3 regions of the Rummeliibacillus sp. TYF-LIM-RU47 genome follow, and region 2 is predicted to be linked to each of the others. Evidence: riboswitches for the same ligand, from Rfam matches in the RefSeq annotation. Region 2 holds a riboswitch; each other region holds the start of a gene.
What was found. Region 2 has a riboswitch for S-adenosylmethionine ahead of F0527_RS07910 (methionine ABC transporter ATP-binding protein). Riboswitches for the same ligand answer to the same signal wherever they lie in the genome.
Positions count from the first base shown of each region.

Region 1: another riboswitch for S-adenosylmethionine. It lies ahead of metK (methionine adenosyltransferase); the one in region 2 lies ahead of F0527_RS07910 (methionine ABC transporter ATP-binding protein).
Region 3: another riboswitch for S-adenosylmethionine. It lies ahead of F0527_RS13310 (LLM class flavin-dependent oxidoreductase); the one in region 2 lies ahead of F0527_RS07910 (methionine ABC transporter ATP-binding protein).

Region 1 is NZ_VVIR01000001.1:2,206,500-2,217,204, reverse strand. Features, by position in the region: gene F0527_RS11120 (UDP-N-acetylmuramoyl-L-alanyl-D-glutamate--2,6-diaminopimelate ligase) at 1-1,049, shown strand, start outside; gene F0527_RS11115 (transposase) at 1,615-1,929, shown strand; gene ytkD (RNA deprotection pyrophosphohydrolase) at 1,981-2,448, shown strand; gene F0527_RS11105 (alpha/beta hydrolase family protein) at 2,432-3,211, shown strand; gene F0527_RS11100 (hypothetical protein) at 3,229-3,684, shown strand; gene pckA (phosphoenolpyruvate carboxykinase (ATP)) at 3,776-5,362, opposite strand; SAM riboswitch class I at 5,641-5,758, shown strand; gene metK (methionine adenosyltransferase) at 6,006-7,199, shown strand; gene F0527_RS11085 (YiaA/YiaB family protein) at 7,451-7,870, shown strand; gene F0527_RS11080 (gamma carbonic anhydrase) at 7,914-8,438, opposite strand; gene F0527_RS11075 (alpha/beta hydrolase) at 8,679-9,479, shown strand; gene F0527_RS11070 (alanine/glycine:cation symporter family protein) at 9,787-10,705, shown strand, end outside.
Region 2 is NZ_VVIR01000001.1:1,568,997-1,579,701, forward strand. Features, by position in the region: gene F0527_RS07900 (alkaline phosphatase) at 1-32, opposite strand, end outside; gene F0527_RS07905 (PA2928 family protein) at 378-1,703, shown strand; SAM riboswitch class I at 2,337-2,437, shown strand; SAM riboswitch class I at 2,581-2,683, shown strand; gene F0527_RS07910 (methionine ABC transporter ATP-binding protein) at 2,780-3,811, shown strand; gene F0527_RS07915 (methionine ABC transporter permease) at 3,801-4,451, shown strand; gene F0527_RS07920 (MetQ/NlpA family ABC transporter substrate-binding protein) at 4,470-5,312, shown strand; gene F0527_RS07925 (M20 family metallopeptidase) at 5,358-6,560, shown strand; gene F0527_RS07930 (DinB family protein) at 6,718-7,182, shown strand; gene F0527_RS07935 (ABC transporter ATP-binding protein) at 7,443-8,198, shown strand; gene F0527_RS07940 (ABC transporter permease) at 8,200-10,125, shown strand; gene F0527_RS07945 (YxeA family protein) at 10,141-10,500, shown strand; gene F0527_RS07950 (response regulator transcription factor) at 10,582-10,705, shown strand, end outside.
Region 3 is NZ_VVIR01000003.1:144,574-155,278, reverse strand. Features, by position in the region: gene F0527_RS13350 (thiazole biosynthesis adenylyltransferase ThiF) at 1-1,004, shown strand, start outside; gene F0527_RS13345 (HNH endonuclease) at 1,097-1,378, shown strand; gene F0527_RS13340 (hypothetical protein) at 1,434-1,925, opposite strand; gene F0527_RS13335 (MDR family MFS transporter) at 2,293-3,714, opposite strand; gene F0527_RS13330 (TetR/AcrR family transcriptional regulator) at 3,787-4,365, opposite strand; partial or broken gene F0527_RS13325 (HIT family protein) at 4,585-5,066, shown strand; gene F0527_RS13320 (helix-turn-helix domain-containing protein) at 5,130-5,930, opposite strand; gene F0527_RS13315 (SDR family oxidoreductase) at 6,483-7,244, opposite strand; SAM riboswitch class I at 7,503-7,616, shown strand; gene F0527_RS13310 (LLM class flavin-dependent oxidoreductase) at 7,709-8,788, shown strand; gene F0527_RS13305 (ATP-grasp domain-containing protein) at 8,781-9,728, shown strand; gene F0527_RS13300 (FAD-binding oxidoreductase) at 10,108-10,705, shown strand, end outside.

The DNA.
Region 1 (10,705 bases), 640 kb from region 2:
GCACAGGAAATAAATGTGCTTTATTTGGTACTGTACAAAATGAAATCAACGGCAAAGTATGCAATTCTGCCAATACCACACCATGCCCGCTACAGCTGAATAAACAATTAAATGCAAGCCGGGATGAATATATCTTGATGGAAGTTTCTTCACATGGAATTGCCCAGCATCGTGTTACCGGTGTTGAATTCGATTACTGTTTATTTACAAACTTAGACCATGATCATTTAGATTTCCATAAAACCATTGATGATTATTTTTCTGTAAAAGCACGTTTATTTGACCAAATGAAACCTACTGGCAGAGCAATCATTAATCGGGGAGATCGATATGGCGAGATATTAGCAAACCGTTTATTAAATAATAATTCCACATTCTATTCAATGGGGGATAAACCCCATCATGACCTTCACCTTACATCCATACAAACCCGAAAAGGAACCTTCGCATTACAAAAGAATTCTATTCACACACTTCAACTTCAAATTGATGGCAAACATAATATACTAAATGCTGCACTAGCGTTTTTAACGGCAAGCAAGATCGGTATTCCTCCCCAAGAAATTATTCAAGCACTGGAGAGTTTTTCAGGAGTTCCAGGACGCTTTGAAAAAATCACCCACCCAAAAGGTACCACTATCGTCGTTGATTATGCACATACAGCAGATGCCTTTAATTATTGTTTAGAAACAGCAAAAGAAGAAGGGGCAAACCGTATATTCCATGTCTTTGGTTTTCGAGGAAATCGAGATACAACAAAACGTAAGGACATGATCCAAAACTCCAAAAGTAATAGCGATGTACAAATTCTTACCTTCGATGATTTAAATGATCTGAGCCAGGAAGAGATGAAAGAAGCATTAGAGCAAGTGAATGATGGATGCTTGATTATTCCTGACCGTACCCTTGCAATACAAAAAGCTATAGATGAAGCAGATGCAAATGATTGGGTATTTATTACTGGAAAGGGAGCTGAGATGTACCAGCAAGACTTTGAATTGCCGACGAGTTCAGATATTGATACTGTAAATTTTCTTGTTGAACAATAAGTGTACTCTCAAAACACATCTCCCCCAATTGTTGGAGATTTCATATAAATGCCCCACAATTGCCGGTTGTGGGGTTTTAAATTTTTTTTATTTGGTATCACTTTTTATCTGAATAAAGAAAGAATAAACCAGCAGACGACGAATATGACTATCCCATAATAGGTTCTCATTCTCCATATCCTGCATATACCGAATAAAGCTAATAGAAGGGCTGTCGTATAAATACCAAGACTTAAAAAGCCAATCATGGTTCCGAGCGTGCTGCTCAAAAATAAACTTATAATAAAAAGAAAAATCGATATGATAAATAATACTGTCATTCGCACTGCATGTTTAGAACGAGGAGAGAATATAAGTGTGAGCGCATCAAGAAATAGACCAATAAGAAGACCAGCTAAGAAGACCCCAGTGAATAGATGCATAGCCTCACCACTTTCTGAATTTTCCGTTTCCTTATATAATATGCAAGTTGAAAGGCAAGAAACGTTTTAAATGCCTAATCCTCGTATAAAAAAATTAAACACAACCATGCTATAAAAAATGTGGCCAAATAAAGGAGGATTACATGATGTCAGAACAAGTAGATGCCTATGTGTCGGTAATGCATAAATATTATAATTTTTCCCCAGACCTAGCACCTTGGGAATTCCAAATTAATACCAATGCTGAAATGTTAAAGGTACTTGATTTACTTTTTAGACAAATGCAAGGATGGGAAGCAAGTGGTATGTGGCGTGCACACCTTCCAGCTGTTCCTTATCATCTTGATGCACAAAACAATGAAGTAGATAAACGGTTGGCTAAAGTTTATGCCATCATTCATGAATACGGCGATGAAGAGACTAAGAAATTTATTGAAGGAATGCCTTATTACAGTTGATGGATTGATTTACCTTCGTTACACTTATAAAAACAAGGAGTGAGCGAAGGTATGTTTACATATACAGATTTAAATGGCTTTGGTTGTGAACTCTCTTTTAAAAAGAATTCTTTTTCCATCAAACCTCAACATGTGTTGGTGTTAGCGAAATATAAAGGGAAATGGTTGTTGACCGAGCACCCTCTTCGCGGTCTTGAATTTCCGGGCGGTAAGGTAGAGAAGGGGGAAATGTTAGAAGATGCGGCAAGAAGGGAAGTATATGAAGAAACAGGGGCCGTGCTCTCGGATATAGTTTGGTTTGCCACTTATATAGTTCACGCAGAAAGGCCTTTTACGAAGGCGGTATTTATAGCCTCTGTCCAAGCAATCGAACAAAATCACCAGTATAAAGAAACAGCTGGCACATGCCTGTTGGATGAGGAAGAATTAGATCACTGCACCAATCTAAGTTTTTATATGAAAGATGCAGGGATGAAAAAAATGTTAGAGAAGGTGAGTGAACGTGAATATCAATGGTGATATCCATTACATGAGGGATTATCCATCGCCCAATCCAAATGTCAAACTTGCCGAGATTACATATTGGTCGGAAGGTTTAAAAGTGAAAGGGCTTCTTGCTACGCCTCTACAAAATCCAAAGAGTGAAGGAATCCTATATTTGCGAGGCGGCATTCAAAATGTGGGGATGGTACGTCCTGCTCGTATTACACAGCTTGCGGCAAATGGCTTTGTCGTATTCGCGCCGTATTATAGAGGTGTACGCGGTGGTGAAGGAAAGGATATGTTTGCTGGCGAAGACCGCTTTGATGCAGTAAATGCTGTCGAAGTGCTGAAGCGTTTTTGTGACAGTGAGAGAATTCATTTGTTCGCATTTTCTAGAGGTGGGCTTATGGCTCTTTGGACTGGTATTATTCGAAATGACATCACGTCCATTGTTACATGGGGAGGCGTCTCTAACATTGAGTACACATACGAAGAACGGGTTGATATGCGTCGGATGATGAAACGCGTATTCGGAGGTTCTCCTATGACCAATCCAGCTGCATATGAAGAGCGCACGCCTTTAGACCGAATAAAAGAAATTAATGCTTCGGTCTTAATTATTCATGGGATGAAAGATGACAATGTGAGTTTTAAGCATGCTGAACTACTTGAAGAGCGCTTAAAGGAATTGGATAAAAGAGTTGAAACCTGGTATTATCCCGAATTCACTCATTACTTCCCGGGTGTAGCTAATCGCAATGTCCTCCGAGGGGCATGCCAATGGATGAAACTACAATAAAATAAGTAGGTGAAAAGATGGGTTATCTTAAAGCGACAAATGATGTAAGGCATAAAAGTGATACCTTGCCGTTTAAAAAACGCTATCCTTTCTGGCAGGAATTATGGGAGGTTTATTCTGGACCCTACAATGAGCTGCAGGTGCAAAATTGGAAGGAAGAAAGCGAGGCAATTCAAGAACTGGAACAATTCAGTTTTAGTTCACAGGATGAAGGCTTAGTAAAAATTCAGCGTGTCACCTTAAATGATAAAATAAGAGATTATTTTATTCACCACTCAGCCGATTCAAAAGAACAGTTAAAATGGTTTTCTATTCTGTTCCATGATGATCATGGAATAGAAGGCATTGAAATAAGAAATTACGCAGAAGAAATTTTCTTTAATCAAGTAACGAGAGAAGATGCCGAACCTATTCTCGAAATGTTTAAGAAATACGATACAGAAGCAGAATTTTTTCCAGATGATACAGATTAAAAAACCAAAAATCCCCGGCTAGCCTTGGGCCTGCCGGGGATTTTTTGCGATTTGGATTTACTTATAGGTTGTAAGCGATAAGTTGTAGCAATTAAACGATTGGCGCGCCTTTTTCAGAAATATCTTTTGAAATGACGCCGAATTTTTTAAAGTTTTCATGGAACATGCCAGCAAGTTCTTTAGCTTTTTGATCATAAGCATCTTTATCCGCCCATGCATTACGCGGATTTAAAACTTCTGTTGGCACTCCTTCGATTTGTGTAGGCATAGATAGACCAAAGAATGGATCTTGCTCTGTGAATACATTGTCTAGCTTGCCGTCGATTGCAGCACGAACCATTGTACGAGTATAAGATAGTTTCATACGGCTGCCTTCACCATAGCTGCCGCCAGTCCAGCCTGTATTAACTAAGAATACATTAGCTTCATGAGCATCGATTTTCTCACCCAACATTTCTGCGTATACAGAAGCATGCAGTGGGAAGAATGGAGCACCAAAGCATGTAGAGAATACTGGTTCTGGTTCTACGACACCGCGTTCTGTTCCAGGAATTTTGGAAGTGAAGCCAGATAAGAAATGATACATCGCTTGCTCTTTTGTTAATTTACTGATTGGAGGCAATACGCCAAACGCATCAGCTGTTAAGAAAATAATTGTTTTAGGGTGACCACCTACAGATGGACTTGCAATATTTTCGATATTTTGGATTGGGTATGCAGCACGTGTATTTTGAGTTAATGTAGTATCATCATAGTCAGGTATACGTGTTTCTGGATCAATCGTTACATTCTCAAGCACTGTGCCAAATTTGATAGCATTATAGATTTCAGGTTCTTTTTCAGCAGAAAGGTTGACTGTTTTCGCATAGCAGCCTCCTTCAATATTGAATACTCCATTGTCTGACCAGCCGTGCTCATCATCACCAATTAATTTGCGATTGCTGTCAGCAGATAAAGTCGTTTTACCTGTACCGGATAGGCCGAAGAATAATGCTACATCGCCTGATTCACCAACATTTGCAGAGCAGTGCATAGACAGAATACCTTGTTGTGGTAATAGGTAATTCATAATGCCGAAGATTGATTTTTTCATTTCGCCAGCATATTCTGTGCCGCCGATTAAAATAATGCGTTTTTCTAGAGATACGAGAATGAATGTTTCAGAAGATGTTCCGTCTACTGCTGGATCAGCTTTAAAGGTAGGAGCAGAAACAATAGTGAAATCTGCTTCATGTTCTTCTAATTCTTCAGCTGTAGGGCGGATGAATAATTGATGTGCAAATAAATTATGCCATGCGAATTCGTTCACAACACGAATGCCAAGACGGGATGAAGGGTCAGCACCCGCAAATCCTTTGAAAACAAAAATTTCTTCTTTTTCTTTTAAATAGTCTACTACTTTCGTATATAATGAATCGAAAACTTCTGAAGAAATAGGTTGATTGATTTTGCCCCAATCAATTTTGTCTTTAGAGGATTCTTCTTCTACCATAAATTTATCTTTAGGAGAACGTCCTGTATATTTGCCAGTTACTGCGCGAACAGCACCATCTACCGTTAAGATTGCTTCTCCACGTGAAGTTGCTTTTTCCACTAATTGTGGAACTGAAAGCTGTTCTAAAATATTGCGCCCTTGTAATAAATCATTCAGTTCATTCGCAATTTCTACTGAATTCATCTGTGTACGTACCATCCTTTTTATATTATTACCCTTGCTAAGTGGGTGAGTATTAATCATTTCGAGAATTAGTATAACACATTAAGCGTATTAGTCTATACTAATAACTCGTTATTTTTTAAAAGTTTTCTATATAAATTAATTCATTAATTTACTTTACGAAAACGCTTAACTACATCACACAACAAAATTCATCAAAAATCAACTTTTTTCTTTATTTTTCATCGAAAATTTGACTTTCTTGTTCAATTCGCTTACTATATGCTATAGAACGGATACTCTTATCCCGAGCTGGTGGAGGGTCAGGCCCTAAGAAACCCGGCAACCTGCATTTTATCAAGTGTTAAATGTGCTGGTGCTAATCTGATGCAAGGAATATTCCTTGAACGATAAGAGTGAAAGGTGCTTACGAAACATATCCTTTCCTCATTGTGCGAATGAGCGAAAGGTTTTTTTGTGTAAAAATTGAGGCAAATTGATTTTGTTTCATATTAATATATAGCATGTATGTAAGGGCACTTTCTATATCCTCGTGTTTAAAAAGCAGCTAAAGCTTGGCGTTTAATCCATTTAAACGGACATGGGTAATGAGTACCGTATCACTTTCGAGAGGATCTCGTTGATTTAGGAGGAAACCAACCAAATGACTAACAGAAGATTATTTACTTCAGAAAGCGTAACAGAAGGACATCCAGATAAAATTTGTGACCAAATTTCGGATGCCATTTTAGATGCCATTATTGCAAAAGACCCGAATGCGCGAGTTGCATGTGAAACAACTGTCACAACAGGCCTTGTCCTTGTTGCAGGAGAAGTGACGACCTCAACATACGTTGACATCAAAGGAATTGTAAGAGATACAGTAGCTGAAATTGGTTACACACGCGGTAAATACGGTTTCGATGCAGAAAACCTAGCAGTACTTGTAGCAATTGGCGAACAATCACCTGATATTGCACAAGGTGTAGACCAAGCACTGGAAGCTCGTGAAGGAAAAATGTCAGATGCAGATATCGAAGCAATTGGTGCAGGGGACCAAGGGTTGATGTTCGGCTATGCTTGCAATGAAACACCTGAGTTAATGCCGCTTCCAATCAGCTTAGCGCACAAATTGGCACGTCGTTTAACAGAGGTTCGCAAGACAGGTCAACTTGCATACTTGCGTCCGGATGGAAAAACACAAGTAACAATTGAGTATGATGAAAACAACCATCCAGTGCGTGTGGATACAATTGTTATCTCAACTCAACATGATGAAGATGTAACCTTAGAACAAATTCAACAAGATCTTAAATCAACAGTAATCAATAATGTAGTGCCAGCTGAATTACTGGATGAAAACACAAAATACTTCATTAACCCAACAGGCCGCTTTGTAATTGGTGGACCAAAAGGGGATGCAGGTCTTACAGGTCGCAAAATCATCGTCGACACATACGGTGGGTATGCGCGTCATGGCGGCGGTGCATTCTCAGGGAAAGATGCAACAAAAGTGGACCGATCTGGAGCATATGCAGCACGTTATGTAGCTAAAAATATTGTAGCTGCAGGCTTAGCAGAGCGCGCAGAAGTTCAATTAGCTTATGCGATCGGTGTAGCTCAGCCAGTTTCTATCTCTGTAGATACATTTGGTACAGGAAAGGTCACAGAAAGCGAATTAGTAGAAGCCGTGCGTGAGACATTTGATTTGCGTCCTGCAGGCATTATCAAAATGCTTGATCTTCGCCGTCCAATCTATAAACAAACAGCGGCTTATGGACACTTCGGTCGTGTTGATTTAAATGTACCTTGGGAAAATACAGATAAAGCTGAAGAATTGAAAGCTAAGTTTAAATAAATTGAATTTCATGCTATGGAGGTTTTTCCTCCTTGAAGCGATAAGCTGATTCTTATGAGAACCCTGTCACATTTGTGATAGGGTTTTTGGTTTTTATTCTCCATTATTCTTAATAGGGTGTGAACAAACCATTCTTTAAAAATAAAATGAAGACAAAATAAAAACCGTGCACACAGAGATGAATATAATTTCGGTTCATAACCTTTTCTCTCTTTGAATAAGTTAATAAGAAGTTCAAGGAGGAGAGATGGTTGAAAACAAATGAATTCTTTTTTCTCACATGGGCTGCTTTTTTAACCGGCTTTGGTTTTGTCTTAGTTGCGATTTGGAATACAGATTGGCAACTTGTTGAGCGAGGATTCTATACTATTTTGTTGGGGTGGATTACTTTTTCTGCTTTTTCACTTGTAAAGACAATTCGCGATCGGCACGACGGAATTAAAGTAACAAAAGAATATTTGCTCCTTTGTTATTTATCAACGATTGCTTCATTTGGAATAGGGATGATAAGTGTTTGGAATACAGAATGGGAGCTTGTCGAAAAGGGATACTATTGGTTAGGGATCATATTTGTCTTATACACCTCTTTCGCGCTATCAAAGGAAATTCGTGACAGACAATATGGTAAGTCACTCAAAGGCAACATCAATGGAGAGGAACAAGAAGAATAAAAGTAAAGAGATGGCCTCCCTTTTGAGAGAAGCCATCTTTTTATTATCTTTCTGAATTTTGTTGGACAGATTTATAGAATTGGCCCTTTTCATGATATTCGTTGATAATGCGGACCATGTCTTTTTTATCTTCATCAGTTAATTCCCGTACAACTTTAGCTGGTCGTCCGAAAGCCATCGTATTCGGAGGTATTACTTTGCCTTGTGTCACAAGGCTTCCTGCCCCGATGAATGCTCCCTCGCCAATTTCTGCGCCGTCTAAAACAATGGATGCCATACCTATAAGCGCACCTTTTTTTACATGACAGCTATGTAGTGTCACTTGATGGCCAATTGTTACCTCATCTTCAAGGACAAGCGGTCGGCCGGGACTTTGGTGTAAACAGCACAAATCTTGTACATTCACTTTACTTCCAATAATAGTAGGGGACACATCACCTCTAATCACTGTATTATAAAATACAGATGAGTCTGGTCCAATTGTCACATCGCCAGTGATAACGACATGATCTCCTATGAAAACAGAAGGATCGATATTAGGTTTTTTGTCGTGATAAGGGTAAATCATCGAAAATTCGCCTCATTTCAAGCTATGATGTTATTAATATCGTAACAAATGGTAGATTGGAAGGAAACTGAAATCTGTAAAATACGTTAAAATAGAGTGATACGACAATCAGTGAATTTTATCATCTCTGATTGTTACCTAAACCTATCAGGTATTGATGGTCAAAATAAAGAAGTATATCATTCTAATTTTTGGTAGCCATTAATACGGGAAAAGTGAAGAATTGAGGAGCGGAATAGAATGTGGAAATGGGAAGCAGAGGGACAAGCGAAAGCTGTTGTTGTTTTTATACATAGTGCATATGAACATCATCGGAGATATCCATGGCTTATTGAAAAGCTACGTGTATCTGGCATGCATGTTATCACAGGTGATTTGCCTGGACATGGCGAAGTGAGCCGGAAAAAGAAAGCGCATGATGAAGGATTTAAAGAGTACCTAAAGTTCATTCGACAAATGATGGAGGTTGCTATAAATTATAATTTACCAATCTTTATAATGGGGCATGGCCTTGGCGCAAGCCTTGCAATGGAATTAATACAAATACGGAAATACGAATGCGCAGGCATGATACTAACATCTCCATGGCTGCATCTTACACATCAGCCATCAAAATTTTCTAATGCTCTTTCAGGGATTAGCAAATTAACAGGGAATTTAAAGATACAGCATGATATACCAATCAAAAATCTTTCACGCAGTTACGAATTTTATAAAGAACAAAAGGACGATCCCTACTATTTTTCAGGCATTACAGTGGGGTGGTATAAAGAACTGCAGCAGTTTATGAAATCATTGTGGACAAAGAGAGAAACAATTCCGGATATCCCGGTCTTGCTAATGAATGGGGGAAGCGACAAAATTGTGTCTCCAGCTTATAGTAAAAAATGGCTTTCTCAACAAGAAACGTCTGAATTCCAATATAAAGAGTGGAAATCTTGCTATCACGATCTTTATCAAGAACCAGAACGGGAAGATATCTATCAATATATGGAATCCTTTATGTTTAATGCTTTACGCAATATCGGGTATATTATCTAATTTAAATTAAATGGAAGTGTGTTTTTAAGAGGTAAATTTTTTTGAGCCACAGTAAAAAAATATAAATCTGGGCATATGCTTTAATTTTGCATATGTCTTTTTTTTGTCACATATTCAGATTCTAGGCGGCATATCATGTGTAAATCTTACTACTAAATGTGTTGAGGAGGAGTCGAAATGAAATAGCATAACAAATTATATATTTATATGGTAGAAAAATAAAAAAGATTATTTCGAAAATTTTGTTTGCAATCTATCAATATTTAAAATATATTGAATTATAAGAAAACTATAAAGGGGTTTTTTTATGGGGGATTTTGTTGCAGCAATAAATGACATTTTGTGGGGGCCGTGGATGATTTACGGCATATTGGTTGTTGGATTAGTCTTTTCAATCATTATGAAGTTTCCACAGGTAAGATTTATTAAAGACATGGTTTTATTAATGTTCAAAGGGGAAAAATCAGAAAAGGGGATTTCATCCTTCCAGGCATTATCTATTGCCTTATCAGGTCGTGTAGGTACCGGTAATATCGCAGGTACAGCTACTGCCATTGCATTCGGTGGTCCTGGCGCTGTATTTTGGATGTGGATGATTGCTTTTATCGGAGCGGCTACTGCATATGTAGAGTCAACACTAGCACAAATTTATAAAGAAGAACGAGATGATCAATATCGTGGCGGTCCTGCTTACTATATTGAAAAGGGAACAGGGAAAAAATGGGCTGGTATTATTTTTGCCATTGCAGCATTGATGGCGATGGCCGTCCTAATGCCTGGTGTTCAGACAAACGCTATTTCAGATGCTATGCATAATGCATTTGGTGTTAGCCAGTGGATAACTGGATTGATTGTGACTGTTCTATTAGCAGTTATTGTTATCGGTGGAGTTAAAGCCATTGCAACTGTAGCACAATATGTAGTGCCATTCATGGCCATTTTGTATATGATTATGGCTGTTGTTATTATTTGTATGCATATTGGTGAAATTCCACATGTATTAAAGCTTATCTTTGAAAACGCTTTCGGATTCGATTCAGCTTTTGGCGGTATGCTTGGAGCAGCGATTGCATGGGGAGTAAAACGTGGCGTCTTCTCTAATGAGGCTGGCCAAGGTACAGGAGCTCATGCGGCAGCTGCTGCGGAAGTTTCTCATCCGGCTAAACAAGGCCTAGTTCAAGCTGCTTCTGTTTATATCGATACATTATTGGTTTGTTCTGCTACAG
Region 2 (10,705 bases):
GAGATTAGCTTTTTTGATAAGAATGATTTCATGAATAACATTTCCTCCTTTATTTGGTCTAACTATACTTTAATCAATTATTATTAAGCAGATATTGATAGAAAGATAAGATATTGTAAAGAAGGGGTATTTTGGTTAAAAAATTTTTGGGAGGGACTATTTTAATAGAGATCCAGCTTTTGTGACGAAAGTATGTTGAAAATAGCTGGCTTCAGGAAATATGCCAGCTATTTTTCTAGCTATAGGTGCTCTGCAACAACAGATGAGAGTTGGTAGAGGCTGGTGAGGCAAATCTTGGGTCATGTACATGTGAAAACTGTGAGAAATAGGAAGAGAATGATATAATTAAGTAAAATATTAATTAAAAGGATTGGAAAATGGATATAATAACAAATTTTTTTGAAAAGTGGCTAATACTACTAAACTTTAATACTAATATAATACATAATACGGCTCTAATCATACTCTACCTCCGTTTATTATATTTGCCTATCAAGATGATTTATATAGTAGCGAAGAAGAGAAACGAAGAAACTGAGCCTTCTTCAATAATTAAGATTTTTAAAAAATTAATTATTGTACTGTTCTTTAATTTTCTACTCGGTTCGGCCTTACTCAAGTTCCTGCAGCCAAATTATCTAGCCAATTGGATGCCAACAGGTTGGCGGTCTGATTACATTCTGTTAACAGTGATTGCTGCCTTAGTTATCCTATTATTATTTATTTTTATACCTCGCCAAATTTATCAATTGAAGAAAAAAGAACAAACCTTAGGTAAAATGTTCTTCAAATTCAGCTCGTTTTTAATAACGGTGTTTTTCGTTTTTTCATGCCTGTTATGGGGTTTTAATGGACTTTTCGCACCTAAAAGAATCGAATTAGAATCACCTGTTGTACTATTCGATTTAAAAGGAAAGCCAATATCCGTCGTTAAAATAAGTAAAACTACTCCCAATGGAACAGAAAATGGAATAACCACCAACTTCAAAGGCTTCTTAATGAGTGCTATTGATCTTCATACTGGCAAAAAGCTTTGGAGTAGGATCTCTACTTGGCAAGAATACTTAATAGGAGAGACTAGTGAAGGCTTGTTGTTGTTAAATAATAAAAAGAAAACCCTTTATTTTATAGATCCCAAGACAGGGAAAAAGCAAGCAGATGAAAAAGACTTTCTGCATAAATTCCCTGTATTAGCAGATAATTTAAGCTACATGTATACTGACTATTCCATTAAAGGTCCAAATAAAGTCTATCTTTACGGCTTAGATGGTCGTTATTTTAAATTAAATTTAGCTACGAATGAGATAAAAGAAGATCCGGGTTATGCTGATAAAATACGTACTTTACCTGTAGGATGGGATGAACGTGTAGCTGGCGTTGAAAAGCGAAGCGATAAAATAAAAAAACTTTACCCCGAGCTAATGGGCGTAAGGCTAGTTGAAAGTAAACCTGTTGAAAAGCAGCTCATTGTTTATCAGAAAAAGCGAAACGATAATCGTCAGACCTTAGCCTTGCTTGATCTTACAAAACGAGACTTGATCTGGGAGCAACTTTTAGATGCTCCACTTGAAAATGCCACTACTTCATTAGAAGTATTCGCTGACACAAAGTTTGTCTATGCTTGGACGGGGCGTTATCAATATAAAATCAACAAAGAGACAGGGAAAGTAGTTTATCAGTATGATTATAAGCTTGGAAAATAATTATTAAACGAAACTACTAAAGTCTCTTTCTTCTACTTTATTTACTCTAAACCATCTATAAAAGCCGATGAAATTCTACTTAGCTGTAAAATTTCATCGGCTTTTAAATTGGAAAGAGTATTTTTCCACTTTTATTTGTAAATTTCATATCCACTAGTAATCAAAAAAGAAAATAAACATAAACCTAAACAACCCAATGCAACACCCATAAAAATAAATGTTACTGTTAAATTTTTATTCATTGATCGGAAGAAATTAACTAAGAAAATGACTAAACAAATGATAAAGAAAGAAGTCCAATAAGGTAGCAATGTACGAGTAAGACCTAAAATAAGAAAATTAAGAAGAAATACAAAGCTTACAAGCAAAAAAAAAGTCAGTATTTTTTTCATAGAATTACTCCTTTGTAAAATGTGGGTAATAACATTTTAACAAAATTTTCTAAAATATATAGTGCTTATTAGATAAATAATCATTGAAAATAGATAAAAATAATAAATATATAAACCTCGTTAGTCTATATAAATAATAAAAGAAACAGCAATAAGAAAAATAAAAATCTTTTAAAATATTATTTTATATTGACAATTCAAAAATGACCATGTATAGTAAAAATCAATCAAATAATCATTTTTCTTATCCAGAGAAGCGGAGGGACTGGCCCTGTGAAGCTTCGGCAACGGACATATGCACCGTGCCAATTCCAGCAAGCGATTAAGCTTGGAAGATAAGAACACGTATTTGTACATATGAAGCCATATGTCTTTGTGTCCTTCTTCTTCCATGGAGAAGGATTTTTTTATGGCAAAATTAATTTGAAAGGGGGAATTAAAAACACAGTTTAGCAGATGTACCACATATACTTAATTAAATATTGCTCTTATCAAGAGAGGTGGAGGGACTGGCCCTTTGAAACCTCGGCAGCGGACATTTTTGCACCGTGCCAATTCCAGCAAGCGATTAAGCTTGGAAGATAAGAAGACGTTTCCGTACATATGAAGTCATATGTCTTACTGTCCTTCTTCTTCCATGGAGAAGGACTTTTTTGTTGAAAAAATCGGAAGGAGATTGAACGGATGATAGAATTCCAAAATGTTTCTAAAGTGTATAACAGCGGAGGAAAGGAGATACGAGCATTAAATTCGATTAATTTAAAAGTTAATAAAGGTGAAATATTTGGCGTAGTCGGCTTCAGTGGTGCAGGAAAAAGCTCCTTAATTCGTTGTGTAAATTCACTAGAAAAACCTACTTCCGGAAAAGTCATAGTAGACGGCCATGACTTAACAACCATTAGCAAAAAGCGAATTCGCGAAGTAAAGAAAAGCATTGGTATGGTATTTCAACACTTTAATTTGCTCAATTCCAAAACAGTATATGCAAATGTAGCCATGCCGCTTATTTTAAGTAAAGTTCCTAAGGATCAAATCAAACAAAGGGTTTCAGAATTACTTGAATTCGTTGGTTTAGGTGACAAAGCTCAAGTCTATCCTGATCAACTATCCGGCGGCCAGAAACAACGCGTAGGCATAGCGCGGGCTTTAGCAACACAGCCTTCAATTCTACTTTGTGATGAAGCGACCTCTGCTCTAGATCCACAGACAACGGGTTCCATATTGGAACTCTTGAAGAAGATTAACAAAGAGTATGGGATTACGATTTTAATGATCACGCATGAAATGGCTGTAATTCGAGAAATATGCGACAGAGTGGCTGTGATGGAAGCGGGGAAAGTGATCGAGGAAGGAACAGTATTTGATATCTTTTCCGCGCCGAAAACTAACACTGCTCAAAACTTTGTTAGTACCGTAATGCATGATCAAATTCCACCATCAATTCTCAATATGATGGAACGCAAGCAAGCACTAAATCATATTTTCCATATTACGTTTGTCGGCGAGTCTACAGGCAGTCCTTTTTTATCACAGTTATCTAAAATTCTCGATGTGGAAATCAATGTGCTATTCGGCAATATTACTGAACTGCAAGGTATTCCTTTTGGCAAACTGATTGTTGAAATCCAAGGAGCCGATACGGAAGTGAAACGAGCATTATCATATATGCAAGCTCAACAAATTCTTTACAAGGAAGTGGTAGCACATGCTAGTTAATTCTGAACAAATCATTGAAGCGCTCATTCAAACTATTCAAATGGTTGGTTTTTCATTTATCTTTTCAATCATTATCGGCCTTCCGCTAGGCATCCTGTTATTTGTCACTCGTAAAGGACAGATCATTGAGAACCTTCCAGTATTCACGGTTTTAAATGCAGTGATCAATGTTTTCCGATCTGTGCCCTTTATTATTTTGCTCGTAGCCATCATCCCAGTTACCCGGCTCATTGTCGGAACATCTATTGGAACATCTGCAGCTATTGTTCCACTAGTCTTCTACGCAGGCCCTTACATTGCTCGATTAGTTGAAAGCTCGCTACTAGAGGTTGATAAAGGTGTTTTAGAGGCGGCAGATGCTATGGGGGCTACTCCATTTCAGACAATTTTCAGGTTTTTACTGCCTGAGGCTCTTAGTTCACTTATTGTGAATTTTACCATCGCGACAATTGGTCTGATTGGCGCATCGGCTATGGCAGGAACCGTAGGCGGCGGTGGTATTGGCGACTTAGCCATAACGTTCGGCTATCAACGTTTTGATACGACCACCATGCTAATTACCGTAGCCATACTAATTGTTTTGGTTCAGGGGCTACAGTCATTTGGCAACATTTTATCGAAAAAAATAAGAAGAGGTTAATCTAAGGAGGAAATTAAAATGAAAAAATGTTTACTATCCATTCTTGTGCTGTCACTAGTTATTTTTACGGCAGCCTGTTCAAGCGAATCCAGCGGGAAGGAGGCAGATGGAAAATCAAAAACATATAAAATCGGCATTACGGGGACAGATACGCAAATTTGGGATTATGTAGCGAAAAAAGCAGCTAAAGAAGGAATCAAAATTAAGCTTGTATCTTTTAATGATTACGTACTTCCAAATACAGCGTTAGCAGATGGTGAGTTGGATGCCAATTCATTCCAAACTGTTGCTTATTTTGACCAATTTATTAAAGAACATAATCTTAAACTTGTTCCAATTGCTACAACATGTTTAGCACCAATGGCTGTTTACTCAAACAAATTGAAGGACATTAAAGATATCAAAAAAGGTGCAAAGATTGCTTTGCCAAATGATGTTTCAAATCAAGGGAGAGCCCTTTTATTACTACAGCAGGCTGGCCTTATAAAATTAGTAGATGGTTATGATGGCTTAGGTTCTATTAAAGATAGTGTTATTGAAAACCCTAAAAAAATTGAGCTTATTCCTACTGCTCCTGCTCAAATACCGAGAGCATTAGAAGATGTGGATGCAGGCGTTATTAATAATGGTATTGCTCGAGATGCAAGCCTTAATCCAATCAAAGATTCAATTTTCCATGAGAGCGAGACAGCAATTGATTATCTGAACATTATCGCAGTGAATGACAAAGATAAAAACAACAAAACATTAAAACGAATTGCAGAGTTATACCAAGAGGAAGATACAGCGAAATTTATCAATAAAGAATATGGCGGCACACTGATCCCAACATTTGTACCATTGAAGAAAATAGGTTGGTAGAAAGATTGTTGCTAGAAGTTTAATAAAATATGAGGAGAATCTAATATGACACAAGTACTTATACATTTAAGTGAGGCAATAACTACCAATGTTGATGTTAATCAAGGAAGGTATATTGAAACAAGCCACAAGATTCATAATAATCCAGAGATCGGAAATGAGGAATTTTTTGCTTCTGAAGAATTAACAAACCTTCTCCAAGAAGAAGGTTTTGCAGTAGAGAGAGATGTGGCTGGTCACAAAACAGCATTTGTTGCTCGCTATAAATCTACTAAACCAGGTCCATCAATTGCTTTTTTAGCTGAATATGATGCTCTTCCTGGAATCGGTCATGCATGTGGGCATAATATTATTGGAACCATGAGTGTTGCTGCTGCTATCAGTTTAAGCAAAGTGCTGGATGAAGTTGGTGGAGAAGCGGTTGTCTTTGGTACACCTGCTGAAGAGGGAGGACCAAATGGAAGCGCGAAAGGTAGCTTTGTGAAACACGGATTAGTAGAAGGAATCGATGCGGCAATGATGATTCATCCCCAAGGTGTAACCAATCTAACATCGCCTTCGCTTGCAGTAGATCCGCTTGATTTCGAGTTTATCGGCGCAGCGGCGCATGCAGCAGCAACCCCTGAAAAAGGTATCAATGCACTGGATGCTGTTATTCAATTGTTTAATGGCATTAATGCCTTACGGCAACATGTGACAAGCGATGTTCGAATACACGGCATTATTACACATGGAGGAGATGCGCCGAATATTGTTCCTGAATATGCAAAAGCTAGATTTTTCATTCGAGCAGCAACAAGAAAAGGATTGAATGAAGTAACCAAACGTGTAAAAGCTATCGCTGAAGGAGCAGCCCTCGCAACTGGGGCTAGACTTAATATTATTGGCTTCCAAAATGAAGTAGATAATCTGTTGCTTAATGATACATTCAATGCAGTGTTTAAAGATGTAATAGAAGAATTAGGGGAAAAGGTAGCTGGTGGACGCGATGGAATCGGCTCTACAGATGCAGGTAATATCAGCCAGGTAGTCCCTACTATACATCCATATATTAAAATTGGTCCAGATGATCTTGTACCTCACACGATTGAATTTAGAGAGGCTGCAAAATCTAAAAAGGGTGATGAAGCGTTAATTAAAGGTGCTAAAGCACTTGCTCTTACAGCATTACGCTTGATAACTGAACCTTACTTGTTAGATGCAATCAAAAAAGAATTTAACCAGAAAAAAGCAGACGAAGCAGAATAGAACTAAAAACCCCTCAGTAATTAGCTGAGGGGCTTTATTTTATCTAGATACAGAAAATTATTATTAAGGATGATAAACTATAGCTAATTCATTTGGAAAACCACTCTATTTGTTTGGAACCTTACATAGTAAATTATATAAGGAAAGAGATGATTATATGATAAATGGACAAAATGAGATAATTAAACATCATCAATATGCTATAGAATTTGTGCGATCATTGAATAATTTAAGAGAAGAGAAATGGAGGATGAAAATAGAAGAAGGGAAATGGACTGTAGCAGAAATCATTGGACATTTAATTCCTTGGGATGAATTTGTCCTAAATAATCGTTTACCTTACCTATTTTCAGTTCAGGAACTTCCAATAGGGCCGGATGTAAAAACATTAAATGCTACATCTGCTGGTAAAGCTAGAGAACAAGAAAAAAAGGTAATTATAAACGACTTTATTTCAGTAAGAAGTGAACTTCTTCAAAAAATAGAGGGAATTCCAGATACACGTTGGAATGAAGAGATAACTATTGGACAAACAAAGCTAAATTTATATGATTATTTTAAAGGTCTTGCAGAACATGATCTGCATCACTTCAATCAAATAAAATACAAAATTAACCAATAATGAGCTTAGGGTGGGGATATCGCATCCTTTTTTATTTTGTACAATTGAATAGTTAAACATAACCAATATTTATATACCTCGTCAGTCCATATAAAAAATATAAACACTACAATAAGAAATATATAGTTTTGATATTACTCAGGTTTTATTGTATTTCTGAACAATTTTTTATATTTAAGGTTTAATTAAGGTTTAGATTAAAACAGTGTAAGGTAGGCCCTTTATAATCTGAAATGTAGTCATTAAGGGAGGACATTTCAATGAAAAACATCTTATCCGCAAAAAATGTTCAAAAAGTGTATGGGACAAAAGGAAATCAATATAAAGCATTAGAGGATATTGACTTTAAAATAAATGAAGGTGAATTTATTGGTATCATGGGTCCTTCAGGTGCAGGGAAATCTACATTGCTGAATATATTTTCTACCATCGATACACCCACTTCAGGAGAAGTGATCATCGCTGGGCAAAATATTGTAACCATGAAGGAAGAACAGTTATCAGATTTTCGACGCAATAACCTCGGTTTTATTTTTCAAGATTATAATTTGCTAGATACTTTAACAGTAAGGGAAAACATCTTATTACCTCTGGCATTGTCCAAAGTGTCTCCAAATATAATCGAAACCCGTGTAAAAGAAATAGCCGAAACGTTTGGTATTCAAGGAATACTTGATAAATATCCATATCAAATCTCTGGCGGGCAAAAGCAGAGAACAGCTGCTTCAAGAGCAATGGTGACAAAACCAAGTCTTATTTTGGCGGATGAGCCAACAGGGGCTTTGGATTCAAAATCTGCTACTGATTTACTGGAAAGTTTAACAGCTCTTAACGAGCAGAATCATTCAACCATAATGATGGTCACACATGATGCCTTCGCAGCAAGCTTCTGTAAACGCATTTTATTTATCAAAGATGGAGGAATCTATGCGGAAATTCAAAAAATGCAACTTTCCCGTGAAGAATTCTTTCAAAAAATACTAAATGTCCTTGCTTCTCTTGGAGGTGGACAATAAAATGACGCTATTTAGCATCGCCCGAAAGAATATTCGAAAAAACTTTGCTAACTATTCTTTGTATATAGGCTCAATGATTTTTAGTATCATCATTTACTTTACCTTTGTTTCTTTAAAGTATGACCAATCAATACAAGAAACCACAGAATCATCCGATAAAATTAGCTCAGTCTTTAATGGTGCTTCCATTGTGCTAATCATATTCGTTGCTGTATTTATTTGGTATTCAAACTCATTTTTTGTGAAGAAACGTAAGAAAGAAGTCGGTCTCTACTCTTTACTTGGAGTTCGCAAGAAGCAAATAGGCCGAATGCTATTTTACGAGAATTTTATTATGGGTCTCATTGCTTTAGTGTTCGGCATTATCCTTGGTTTGTTCCTGTCAAAGGTTTTTGTCATCATTTTAATGAAAGTAATGGGATTTGAAGCCATTGGAAGTCTAGCTATTTCTTCTCAAGCAATAGTAAATACGATTATCGTATTTTTACTGATTACCGCTGTTACATCAATACACGGATATCGATTAATTTATCGGTTTAAATTAATTGAGTTATTTAAAGCGGAGCAAGAAGGCGAAAAAGAACCCAAGTCGTCTGTAATCACTGCCATACTTTCGGTTCTCTTAGTTGGGATTGGATATTGGCTTGCACTACAAAATATTTTAGTGTCTGAAGTATGGAGGAAAATTGGTTTTTTGGTAACACCAGTTATCATCTTAGTCACAGTTATTTTGGGTACGTATTTGTTGTTTAGTACATTAACGGTTTATTTATTAAAACTATTAAGAAAAAATAAAAACCATTTTTGGAATGGCATCAATTTAATCAGTACATCACAACTACTATACAGAATAAAGGGAAATGCACGTACATTAACAATTATTGCTGTTCTAAGTGCAACTACATTAACTGCGGTTGGAGCTGCTTATAGTTTATATTATAACAATCGTAGTAATGCAGAAATAGTTAATCCTAATAGCATGATGTTTATTGCTAAAAACAAGAATGTATCTCAGCAGATCGAAGGGCAGGTATCGGGAGCTAAAAATCATAAAATTGTCTATCATGAGACGTTGCCTACAATCATGTTGGATGTCAATATAACCAATCTCCATAACAACAATTTACCAGATGAAATGGAATACAGCATTATCAACAACAAAACCTTTAACCAATTAGCTAAATTACAAAAAAGAGATGAATCTTTATCATTACAGGGAAATGAAGCAGCTGCACTAGAAGCTGGCTATTCAGAAGATTTCTCACCCAAGTATGTTGGAGCATCGATTCCTTTAAAAGTGAATGATGAAAATGAGAAGATTACCTTCAAAAACTTGAAGAAATATAATGTGTTAAATACACCTACAGCAGGTATGACAATTGTAATTAGTGATGAACTATTTTCAAAATTTGCAAGTAACACAAAACTAGTTAATATGGAAGTTTACAAGATAAGTAATGAAGAGGATGCCAAAGTTTTAACAAAAAAAGTAGAAAACTTGTTACCACCTGAAGCAAATTTCTCAAGTTTCTATTCAAATTATGCCCAAGGTTTGGAATCAACAGGTTTAATCATTTTCATTGCAGGATTTTTAGGTTTAGTATTCCTAGCAGCAACAGGAAGCATTATCTACTTTAAACAATTAACGGAGGCTACCTTAGATAAAGATCGTTATGCAATTTTACACAAAATTGGTGTAAACAAAAAAGAAGTGAAAAGGTCCATTTCAAAACAAATCTTATTCATTTTTGCATTGCCATTAATAGCAGGTATTGCTCACTCTATCGTGGCATTAACCATGCTATCTAAGTTAATGCAAACAAATTTGATGATCCCTGTCAGCATCTGTATAGGCGCATATGTTTGTATTTACATTGTCTATTATTTCTTAACAGTAAGGAACTACTACAAAATAATCATTAAATAGAAAAGAGGAAAAATCATGAAAAAATTAATTGGATTTATTGTAGCAATTGTCATTATAGTCGGCGGATTAGTTATTCTTCAGAATGTTAACTTCAATAGGGTAGGAGCAGAACAGTACTACACTCAAATTACTGGAGAAGGAACGATGTTAAAAGATAAAGATGATAATGGTAAAACATATGTATCTTATGAGTATAAACTCCCCGCTTTTGACAAGGATGGTAAAGCTAAAACATTAACATTTACTGCTCAAAAGCAGCTTCGGAAAAATGCTTATTTAACTTTATTTGAAAAAGATGATAAAGGTGTTACTTCATATCAGGAAGTAAAAAAAGGCGATATTCCCAAAAAAGCTAATGAGATGTTGGTAAAATAATTATTATGAAGGAATCCTTATGAAAAAGGATTCCTTTTTACTATAATATAATAAGCAAGACAAGTCTGGAGGTCATATAACGTGGCAACAAATAATAAGATTCTAATCATTGATGATGAGGAAGATATTTTACGCCTCATCAAAACCGTACTAAAAAAAGAAGGAATTGAAAACGTCATAACGGCAACTACTTCTAAAGAAGGGT
Region 3 (10,705 bases), on a different contig from region 2:
CAAGGCAAGAATTATTTACGCCTATCGGCAAAGAAGGCCAGAAGAAAATCAGGCAAAAGCATGTACTTGTAATTGGTGCAGGGGCGCTCGGAACGGGAAGTGCAGAAAGTCTCGTACGTATGGGGGTTGGTAAGCTGACCATAGTTGATCGAGATTACGTAGAGTGGAGTAATCTTCAAAGGCAACAATTATACGATGAGGAAGATGCCAAGCAACGCGTACCTAAAGCTATTGCAGCTCATAAACGATTATCACAGTTAAATAGTGAAGTAGAAATCCATGGCCTTGTTCAAGATGTTTCAGCAACTGAAGCAGAGCATCTTATAAGGGATGTGGATCTTATAATGGATGCCACAGATAATTTTGACACGCGCATGATCCTAAATGATGTAGCACAAAAATATATCATTCCATGGATTTATGGTGCTTGTGTCGGAAGCTATGGCATAAGCTATTCCATTATCCCGGGGAAAACGCCTTGTTTAAATTGTTTGCTGGAGACGGTGCCGATTGGTGGATTAACGTGTGATACGGCAGGTATAATCAGTCCCGCTGTCCAAATGGTAGTGGCTTATCAAATCACTGAAGCGCTAAAGATTTTGGTTGAGGATGATTGTTCTTTAAGGAATCAGCTTATATCCTTTGATTTATGGAAGAATCAACATACTTCTATCAAGGTCGATCAGTTAAAGAAACAGAGTTGTCCATCCTGTGGCGATCATCCAACTTATCCTTACCTAGAACATCAAAGCCAATCAAAAGTAGCTGTATTGTGTGGACGCGACACGGTTCAAATTCGACCGTCTCATAGAATCACAGTGGACTTAGAAAATGTAGCAAACCTACTATCTAAGCAAGCGGACTCAGTCGTACGAAATCCATATCTTGTTTCATTTAAAATGGGCGATTTTCGTCTCGTCCTATTTAAAGACGGACGGGCGTTGATACATGGCACGAAGAATATTGAGGAAGCTAAATCATTTTATTATCGTTATTTAGGATAGCTAAGGAATATGTTTGTGGGGTATAGATGCCTAATCAACAGTTATACTAATCAAAACTGTAACAGGGAAATTCTTAAGAAAAGGGCGATAGAATGGTGGCAATATGTGAGTTATGTGGGCGAGATGGAGTGGAAGTGACCATCCATCATTTACTTCCGAAAGAGATGGGCGGTACTTTTGGTGATACTGCCAAACTCTGCATACCATGTCACAAACAAATACATGCCCTTTATACAAATAGCGAAATTGCAGCTCGATTATCCACATTATCAGAATTACGTGCAGATCCAGCGATAAGACGTTTCATCAAATGGATTCGAAAGCAGCCCTCTAGCAAGATGGTGAGGAATAAAAAGGTGAACCGGAGAAAATAGAGGAGCATGCTGTTTTGAGTAGAACAGCATGCTTTTGTTATGACTTGATGTGGTATCAAAGTTCGACATCTTCTGGATCAACCCATTCACCAGTAAGCAAATCAAGTGCATTTCCTGCATCAGGGATTTCAAAATATGAAGGAATGCCAATTTCTTTACCGTTCGCTTGGTTGAAGCATTGATAAACCCAACGACCGATTTCTACAATACAGGATTCCTCCACCCCCTCTTTTTCATAGAACTCTTCTAATGTATCTGACCACTCTTCCTCCAACCATTCATCTACTAAAAATTCATCAAGTAAATCGATAGAACCCGCGAAACCTTCATCTACCTCTTCTTCAAAAACCTCATCAAACATATCTTCTCGAGTAGATAATCTGAAGTAGAGAGTAGGTTCACCTATACTACTTTCAATAAATATAGCGTTTACCTCTTCCGCAAAACTCATCTCTACTAAACTGCCTATTTTCTCCACCAATTCATTTGTCTTTTTAGACAAATTGGAACGAATCATCTCTAAATAGTTTTCTACAATGTATGGCATATAATCACCCCTTAAACAAATATACAATTAGTATAACATTCCATTTATGGATGTAAAATGTATGATGCTAGGAATCTTTATAAACAAGTTATAATACCTTATGATTTAGTGCATTAATATACCTCTTATAGCAGTATTAATAGTGTTTTTACGGTGATTTAAATTATCTTTTCTTTTACCTTTGTCTGTTTCAAGCAGACGAAACCACCACAAGTAAGTCTTCTTTAAAATAATTGCTCACTGTGTCTCAGATCGTTATTTTCTAATAAAAAAATAGCGACAAACACTAGATTAACAGTGTTTGTCGCTGTTTGAAATATTTCCAAGCTTACATTTTAAAAGATTTAGTAGATTTGCTTTGTAAAAATTACTTACCCTTTTCCACATGCTCTCGCTTCACAAAAAGCGATAAAATAAGCCCCATGATTGAAAGGCCAAGGATAAAGATGTACGCATGTTTTGTTCCTTCTGCCATTAATTCACCTGGTGTAGCGTTTGGAAATTTCTCCATATGCAATGTTTGGCCATTTACCAATAATGTAATTGCCAACGCTGTTCCGATACCACCAGCAATTTGTTGTAATGTACTCATTACTGCGGCACCATCACCATATAATTTGCGCGGTAATTGGTTTAATCCATTTGTTTGCGCAGGCATGATAATCATGGAAATACCGATGAAAAAGATAGAATGTGCCAAAATTACTTGCCAAATTGGTGTATCTGCAGAGATCGTAAAAACAAAAAGTAAGCTTGAAATAAACGCTAAAAGATACCCAAGTGGCAAAAATTTCTTTGCACCATACTTATCAAATAGCTTTCCTACAAAAGGAGAACAAAAAGCGTTCAGTGCACTACCAGGTAAAAGAATCATCCCAGCTACTGTCGCACTAAATAGTAAAGATCCTTTTAAATACATCGGTAATAAAATGGCTGATGATAATATGAGAAGCATACCGCTGAATAGTAACAGCGCTCCTAATGTAAACATCGGGAATTTAAACACTCTCAAATTAATCATTGGCTGCTTCATTTTCATTTGACGAATACTAAATAATATAATGGACACGGCACCTACAATAAATGGTGCATATACCGAAACGGAGTTAAATGATTTTTCCGCAATATTACTTAAACTATACATTAAACCGCCAAATCCAAGTGTGGATAACAGGATAGAAAGCAAATCAATAGCAGGTTTTGTAATCTTGGATACATTATCAATCTGTTTAAGCCCGATAATAATTAAAGCTACATAAAAGATAAGACTAATCCAGAAGATATAAGCCCAATCCAACGAATCAACAATAAGACCAGCTAAAACAGGGCCAACAGCAGGTGCTGTTGTAATGACAAGTCCCATTAATCCCATCACAGCTCCACGTTTGTAGATAGGGAAAATAAGTAAAATAACATTCATCATTAATGGTAAAATAATGCCTGTTCCAAGAGCTTGCACGATACGACCAATTAGTAAAACTGTAAAACTAGGTGCTACTGCAGCTAAAATGGTTCCTACAATAGAGAAGGTTAATGAACCAACAACTAATTGTTTTGTTGTAAACCATTGAATGAGTAGGGATGAAACAGGTACGAGAATACCAATTGTTAATAGATAGCCCGTCGTAAGCCACTGGGCAGTTGCTGGTGACACACTAAAATCTGACATAATATTAGTTAGTGCCATATTCAAGGCGGTCTCACTAAAGAGTCCGATAAATGCGGCAAACATAAGTACAGAAGCCATAGCTTTAGGGCTACGTACTGGCACAACTTGAGATGAAGACATAAAATACTCCTTTCTTTCATAAAAAAATAATTAGACCGGTCTATATAATTTTACGATAAATAAAGTCCCTTTTTACTGAGACAGTAGTAAAGGGATCATCTTATTCACGTGATGTAATGGCTCACTTGATTTTTTTGTAAAACATAGCGTAACGCCCCCTTCAATTAAGGCACTAATTGTTTCACTAATCAAACAAGCACGATCTTCACTATAGCCACTCATTCTTAATTTATCGTAAAAAAGTTTTTCCCAAATTATAAAGGTTTCTTCACAGGCCTGGCGTAAATTCTCATTGACAAATACAGTTTCCATCGCGAGTAATCCGAGTGGGACGTTTTTAAATTGTGTTTTTCGTTCTATGTCTTTAAATCTTTCCGCAATAGTTCCAATATGATATTGAAATGCTTCGACTGGGTCATCGTAAGTGGCAAGATTTTCTTTAATGGCTGTTGAAATCGTCTTTGCAGATAAGTTAATCGCTTCAATCGCTAATTGCTCCTTACCATTAGGGAAATGATAATATAACGAACCTTTTGGAGCTCCACTCTCTTTAAGTATTTCACTTAACCCCGTAGCATGATAACCTTTCAAATGAAAAAGCAAGGTAGCTGCTTCTAAGATTTTCTCACGGGATGTTTCTTTACTAGACATAGATCATACCTCCATCAAATTATAACGAACGGTCTATATAATAATAAAAGTGTCGTTTGGTGTTGTCAATCTAAATTTATTACTACGTAAAAAGCAATCTAAAGGTGAACTTCTCTCACTTAACGAGTATGTGCATTGCTATTTTTATGTCAAATAGCTAATATAGAAAACCAAAAGCAGAACAGATTAACAGAACTAAAAATAACAAGGAGGAAATGTATGAGAGAAATAACTTTATCAAACGGAAAAACCGTAAAAGTTGAATGTCTAAGCTGTGCAACTGTGGACTTATTGAGCCAGATGGTGGTGTCGTAATTGAAACCGAATATTTTCATGCCCATCAAGATGTTGCATATCCAATAAAAGGATTAATCATATTAGCGTCTAAACGCCATATTAAATGCTTTGATGAATTAACTGAAGCAGAAAAATTGGATTACATAAACTTACTGACAAAAATAAGAAAAGCTCAAAGGGAAGTGTTAGGTATAGAAAATGTTTATTACTTTTACAATGAAGACACAACTCACCATTTTCATACCTGGATGGTTCCGCGGTATGAATGGATGTATCAATTTGGGCGTTCAGTAGAATCTGTCAGACCTGTGCTACTTCATGCTCGCAACAACATGAATAGCGGAGAAAATATTAAGGAAGTAATGAATGCAATTAATGCTTTGGGTAAAGAATTGAATAAATAGTATGATACAAAAAATTATCTAAAGATTGTTATCCAGGTAAGTGATAACAATCTCTTTTGATTTCTATAGAAATCCCATTCTAACCTCACTTCCATTCCGACTCTCCTCCTCATAAAACTCCATCACTTCCACCGTAAACCGTTCCAGCTTTCTATCTAGCTTTTTATACATATAGCCAAAGGGGTTGCGGATGAATTGCTTCTTGGTCTGCTGAATGGTTTCTTTGAAGGCTGTAAAGCTGATGTCTTCGAGCTGTTGTTTGCGGACTTGGTAGATTTCCCATTCCAGCAACGGTTTTAGTTGCTTGTACACGACATCTACAAACTTCTTTGTTTCTGAGGTGTTGCCAGTTGTTGATGAAAGATAATGAAAAATTCTATTACGCAGAGATGTATTTAACATCGGGTATGTGTGTTTACCGTATTGATGTTTAGGATTAGAAGAAAAAGATGGTTCCTGTTCCAGTTGCACTGCTTCTACCTTACTCTCGCAAGGGGTTTCAGCTTCTTCTTGATGTGCCACGACCAATGTGTCATCACAAGGTAAAATAGAAAAGATGTTGGCGCCTTTGATGCCATTCATCTTTTTTGTTTGGATGCGTTGGATAATTTGAAACTCTTCTAAACGTTTGAGCGTGCGGAACACAGTTCTTACAGAAATGCCTAAAGCACTTGAAATTGTTTGTGCCTTTAAGTGGCAGGCACCTGGATAATCCAATGCATGCGAAGCCATTTTATAGAGAACGGCCTTATCGGATGGGGTCAAATTGTAGTAATGCTTGCGGATGTGTTGTTCTACTTGCTCGTCCATTTCTTGTACAGTTGTAAAAGATGTATAAGGTGCTAAATATTCAAAACGTGCCATGTTTTTTCCTTCTTTCTGCTTTTATAAAGTAAATAGAAGAAAGTAGGGAAAAGGGGACATAAAATAAAAAATATTTTTGTTTACAATATAAAGAAGAATGTACAACAATTTGTTGTACATTCCTCAATTTAATGTGTGAGATGCGAATTTATTTTACATAAGATGATAATCTGAATGGGATGAGATGGTATTTGAATGAATGGGTTGACATTGTTTATACATTTTTTTAAATGTTTTGTGCAAGAGCGTTATCACGACCACGTATTTTATTAGATACTGCTTTAATTCTTACAAAATCATTTACTACGTATTGAATGTGATTAGATAATGCTTCTCCAGTAGTAACTATTTTTGTTTTCGCTAGAGCATCTTGTTTGTCGTGCTGTTTACCGCTCTTTTGTTATTGTGTATCTCACACATTAGTATTCTATGAAGTAAACGGTTTTCGATCTGTACTCATGTCCGTGATTCTTAAAATAATTTGAAGGATTGGTTTACCAATGGTACAGAAAAAAACTCGCCGATTGTGGCGAGTTTTTTTATTCAAGCATGTTATTCAATTGTATGTTTCATGGCATTGTACATATTGGCTACATGCTCATCTGACTTATCTCGTGGCATGCGGAGTCGTTCAACGGAAGAGCCGTACCCGATTTCTTGTTTGCCTTCTCGTAAGCCCTTGAAAATGCCATCTGCGAATTCATCTAATGGCTCACCATTTGTATGCAGTCCGGCACCGCCTAGATCTGTGTTGACTGCTGGGGGGGCAACTTCAATCACTTCTATACCTGTTTCGGCAAGCTGGTGACGCAAGCTCATCGTAAAGGAGTGGAATGCTGCCTTCGTAGCTGAATAGATTGGCGCGATGACCATCGGGGTAAAAGCTAACCCAGATGTAATGTTGATAAAAGTAGCTTCTTCTTTTTTAGCGAAATAGGGTACAAAAAGCATGGTCATATGGAATGGCGCTTCAATGTTGGTGGTGATTTCTTGATTGAAATAAGCCCAATCGTTCTTTGCATCTGCTTTTAATATGTTAAAGCGTTGTTGCATTCCTGCGTTGTTCACTAACACATTCACTTCGGGATAGTTTTCTGTTACCCATTCGAATAGGGAAATGCGCTCAGATTCCATGCTTACATCGCTTTGATGAATGATCAGCTCTGGGTACTTTTCTTTTGCCTGCTGAAGAACATTTTCTCTCCGTCCTGTAACGATGACTTTGTTTCCTGCTTTTAAAAATCGTTCTGCAAAAGCTAAGCCAATTCCAGAACTTCCGCCTGTGATAAGGATTGTATTTCCTGAAAGTTTCAATGTAATTCCTCTTTTCTAATAGCATGTGATTCTGATAAAAATACAGGATCCTGTACTGACGATTTTTCAGTAGCCCATGGTAGTATATCCTAATACTACCCACTTACTATAGGGATTAACATCGTTCAAAGGCTAAGAAATTTAATAAACCTCCTTTTCTTATTAACTTAGTAAGAATTAATGGCATATTCTATTGACAATGGTTCATATTATGGGTAATATTCATTTTAAGTTGAAATTTCAAAAATCAAATAATTCGATCTATCCAGAGAGGTGGAGGGACATGGCCCTTTGAAACCTCAGCAACAGGTTCTACTAATGTAGTAGAATACTGTGCTAATTCCATCAGGCATATAGCTTGGAAGATAGGAGAAGACAAACTTGTTTTGTTAAAAGTCTCTTTCCCTATCTCGGGAGGAGACTTTTTTATTTGTATAATTAGCTTTGGGAAAAGGAGTGGAGAAATGAAGTACGGATTTTGGTTGCCTATTTTTGGTGGTTGGTTGAGAAATGTAGAGGAAGAAAATATGCCGCCCACGTATGAGTATGCGAAAACAGTAATTCAATCAGCAGAAAAATGGGGATATGATACAACATTAATCGCAGAACTATATTTAAATGATATTAAAGGCACTGACCAAGATTCGTTAGAGGCATGGTCTACGGCGGCAGCTTTGGCAGCAGTAACAGAAAAAATTGAAATCATGGCAGCCGTTCGCCCCGTATTTCATAATCCTGCTGTAACTGCAAAAATGGCGGCAACTATTGATCATATTAGCAAGGGACGTTTCACATTAAATGTAGTTTCGGGCTGGTGGGCAGAAGAGGCGAAGCAATATGGCGGCGTTTTTACCGAACATGACGAGCGCTATGATAGAACGGCCGAGTTTATTGAAATATTGAAAGGCTTATGGACGGAAGATACATTTTCTTATCAGGGGAAGTTTTATCAAATAGAGCAAGCAAAGCTTTCGCCTAAACCAGTGCAATGTCCTCATCCAATTTTATATGCTGGCGGGGAAAGTGAAAAAGGTAAACAAATCATTTCATCGCTATGTGATGCCTATGTCATTCATGGTCATACAGTGGAGGAAGCGAAGGCTAAGATTTCTGATATGAAAACGCGTAGAGAAGAAGCTGGTCGTGAGCCCTTTAAAACTCTTGGAATGGCAGCCTATGTGATTTGCCGTGATACGGAAGAAGAAGCGCAAGAAGAATTAAAGCGAATTACAACGGTGAACAATCTAAGTGGATATGCAGGCTTTAAAGACTTTACATCTAAGTCAGAGCTTGAACATCAAATTCAGTTACAGGATTATTCAGTATCTAATCGCGGAATCCGACCAAATTTAGTTGGCACACCTGAGCACATTGCGAATCAAATCATAGCCTTTGAGGGAGCAGGAGTTAACTTGCTACTATTACAATGTTCTCCACAGCTAGAGGAACTGGAGCGCTTTTCGAAACAGGTTATGCCGAAAGTGGAAGAATTAAGGTCCACAATCCTAGAAAACAAAAGCAGGGGGCAGGAATATCATGTCTAAAATATACGTAATTCATGAGAATAGTGAATGGACAGAGCATCTATTTAAAAGATTAGAAGAGTTAGAACTTCCTTATGAAGATTGGAATCTTGTAAAAGGGACAGTTGATCTTACATCTACTCCACCTGAAGGGATTTTTTACAATCGCATGAGTGCTTCATCTCATACACGAGGCAACCGATTTGCTCCAGAGTTAACAAGTGCTGTTCTCTCTTGGTTGGAGCACCATGGCAGAGTAGTGATCAATGGAAGCCGTGCCCTTCAGCTAGAGGTAAGTAAGGTCTTACAGTACTTAGAACTAGAGAAGTACGGCATCAAAACACCGAAAACAATTGCTGCAGTAGGAAGAGAAGAAATTCTGAAAGCAGCGAAGGAATTTGGCACAAAGAAATTTATAACAAAGCATAACCGAGCTGGAAAAGGGCTTGGGGTACAGCTTTTTACGTCTGTAGATGCCCTGCAAAACTATATTGATGGGGATAGCTTTGAGGAACCAGTCGATGGAATTACATTGCTGCAGGAATATATCGAGTCTCCTGAGTCTTTTATTACACGTAGTGAATTTATTGGTGGAAAGTATTTTTATGCTGTTCGGGTGGACACTTCTGAAGGCTTTGAATTATGTCCTGCCGATGCATGTGCAATTGATGATCTTTTCTGCCCTGTTGGAGAAGAAAGCGCCAAACCTGCAAAATTCCAGATTAGAGAAGGCTTTGAACATCCTATTTTTGAGAAATATGAACTTCTGCTAGCAGCCAATGATATAAAAATCGCAGGTATAGAGTTTATCCAAGATAAAGAAGGCCATATTTACACATATGATATTAACACGAATACCAATTATAACAGTGAAGCGGAAGCCAACAAAGGTATTTATGGAATGCTTGAAATAGCTAAGTATTTAGGTGGAGAGCTTAAAAAATTGGAAGTGACTGTATAGGCTAGCGAGTTAATATTTGATCCGTATGATCAAATCAATTGGACAATAAAAACGGCTGAGGCCGTTTTTTTTGCCTTTTCAAAGAAAATAATCGTATTACAAGTTTTAAACGGCACTAATTTAGTCGCTTTGCGAGGACTAACGCTTTTTCTAGGGGTTTATCTGAAGTCAACGTTTTTAGAAGAAGTTAAATATAAAATTGCAAGTTTCTTAAACTGATTTTGATTATATGATGTTTTAGTATATTTTCAATGGATTTATAAACTATTGTTTGAATATCTTGCGCATGTTATGAAAATAACCGGGTTTTTTCCATAGCTGACATTGTATAATGAACGTATTATTATTCCAACTCACAGTATGACAGGGAGGAGTTGCTATGCGAAAGATAACCGAGCTACTCAAAAAACCGTGGTTTTTAGGGAGTATAGTTGTTCTGTTCGTGGGTGCAATATGCTGGAACATCCCTATTGAGAAAAGAAAGTATGGGATTTCCCAAAGCGGTTTAGTAACAGACTACACGGGCCTTCTTCCTGAACGTGTTGAAAAGGTCGTAATTGCAAAAAACCGAAATGATTTGCAAAGGATTGTAAAAAAAGCAAATAAGAACGGCCAGAAGATCTCAATTGCTGGGTTGCAGCATTCGCAAGGGGGTCATACATATTATAAAGATGGTGTTGTTCTCGACATGCGGACTTTGAACAGGATACTAGAAATTAACAAGCAGGAAAAAAAGATTCGAGTAGAAGCAGGAGCTACTTGGGAAAATGTCCAAGAGGCAATACTCCCATATGGTTTAGCCTTGAAAGTGACACAGTCTCAGTCCATTTTTACAATTGGAGGTTCCCTTTCAGTAAATGCGCATGGGCGGGATATCCGCTTCGGTCCTTTAGCAGAAACAGTCAAAGAAATGACGTTATTAACCCCAAAAGGTGAAATAAAGAAAATTACTCGGGATGATCCAGGTGAATGGATGA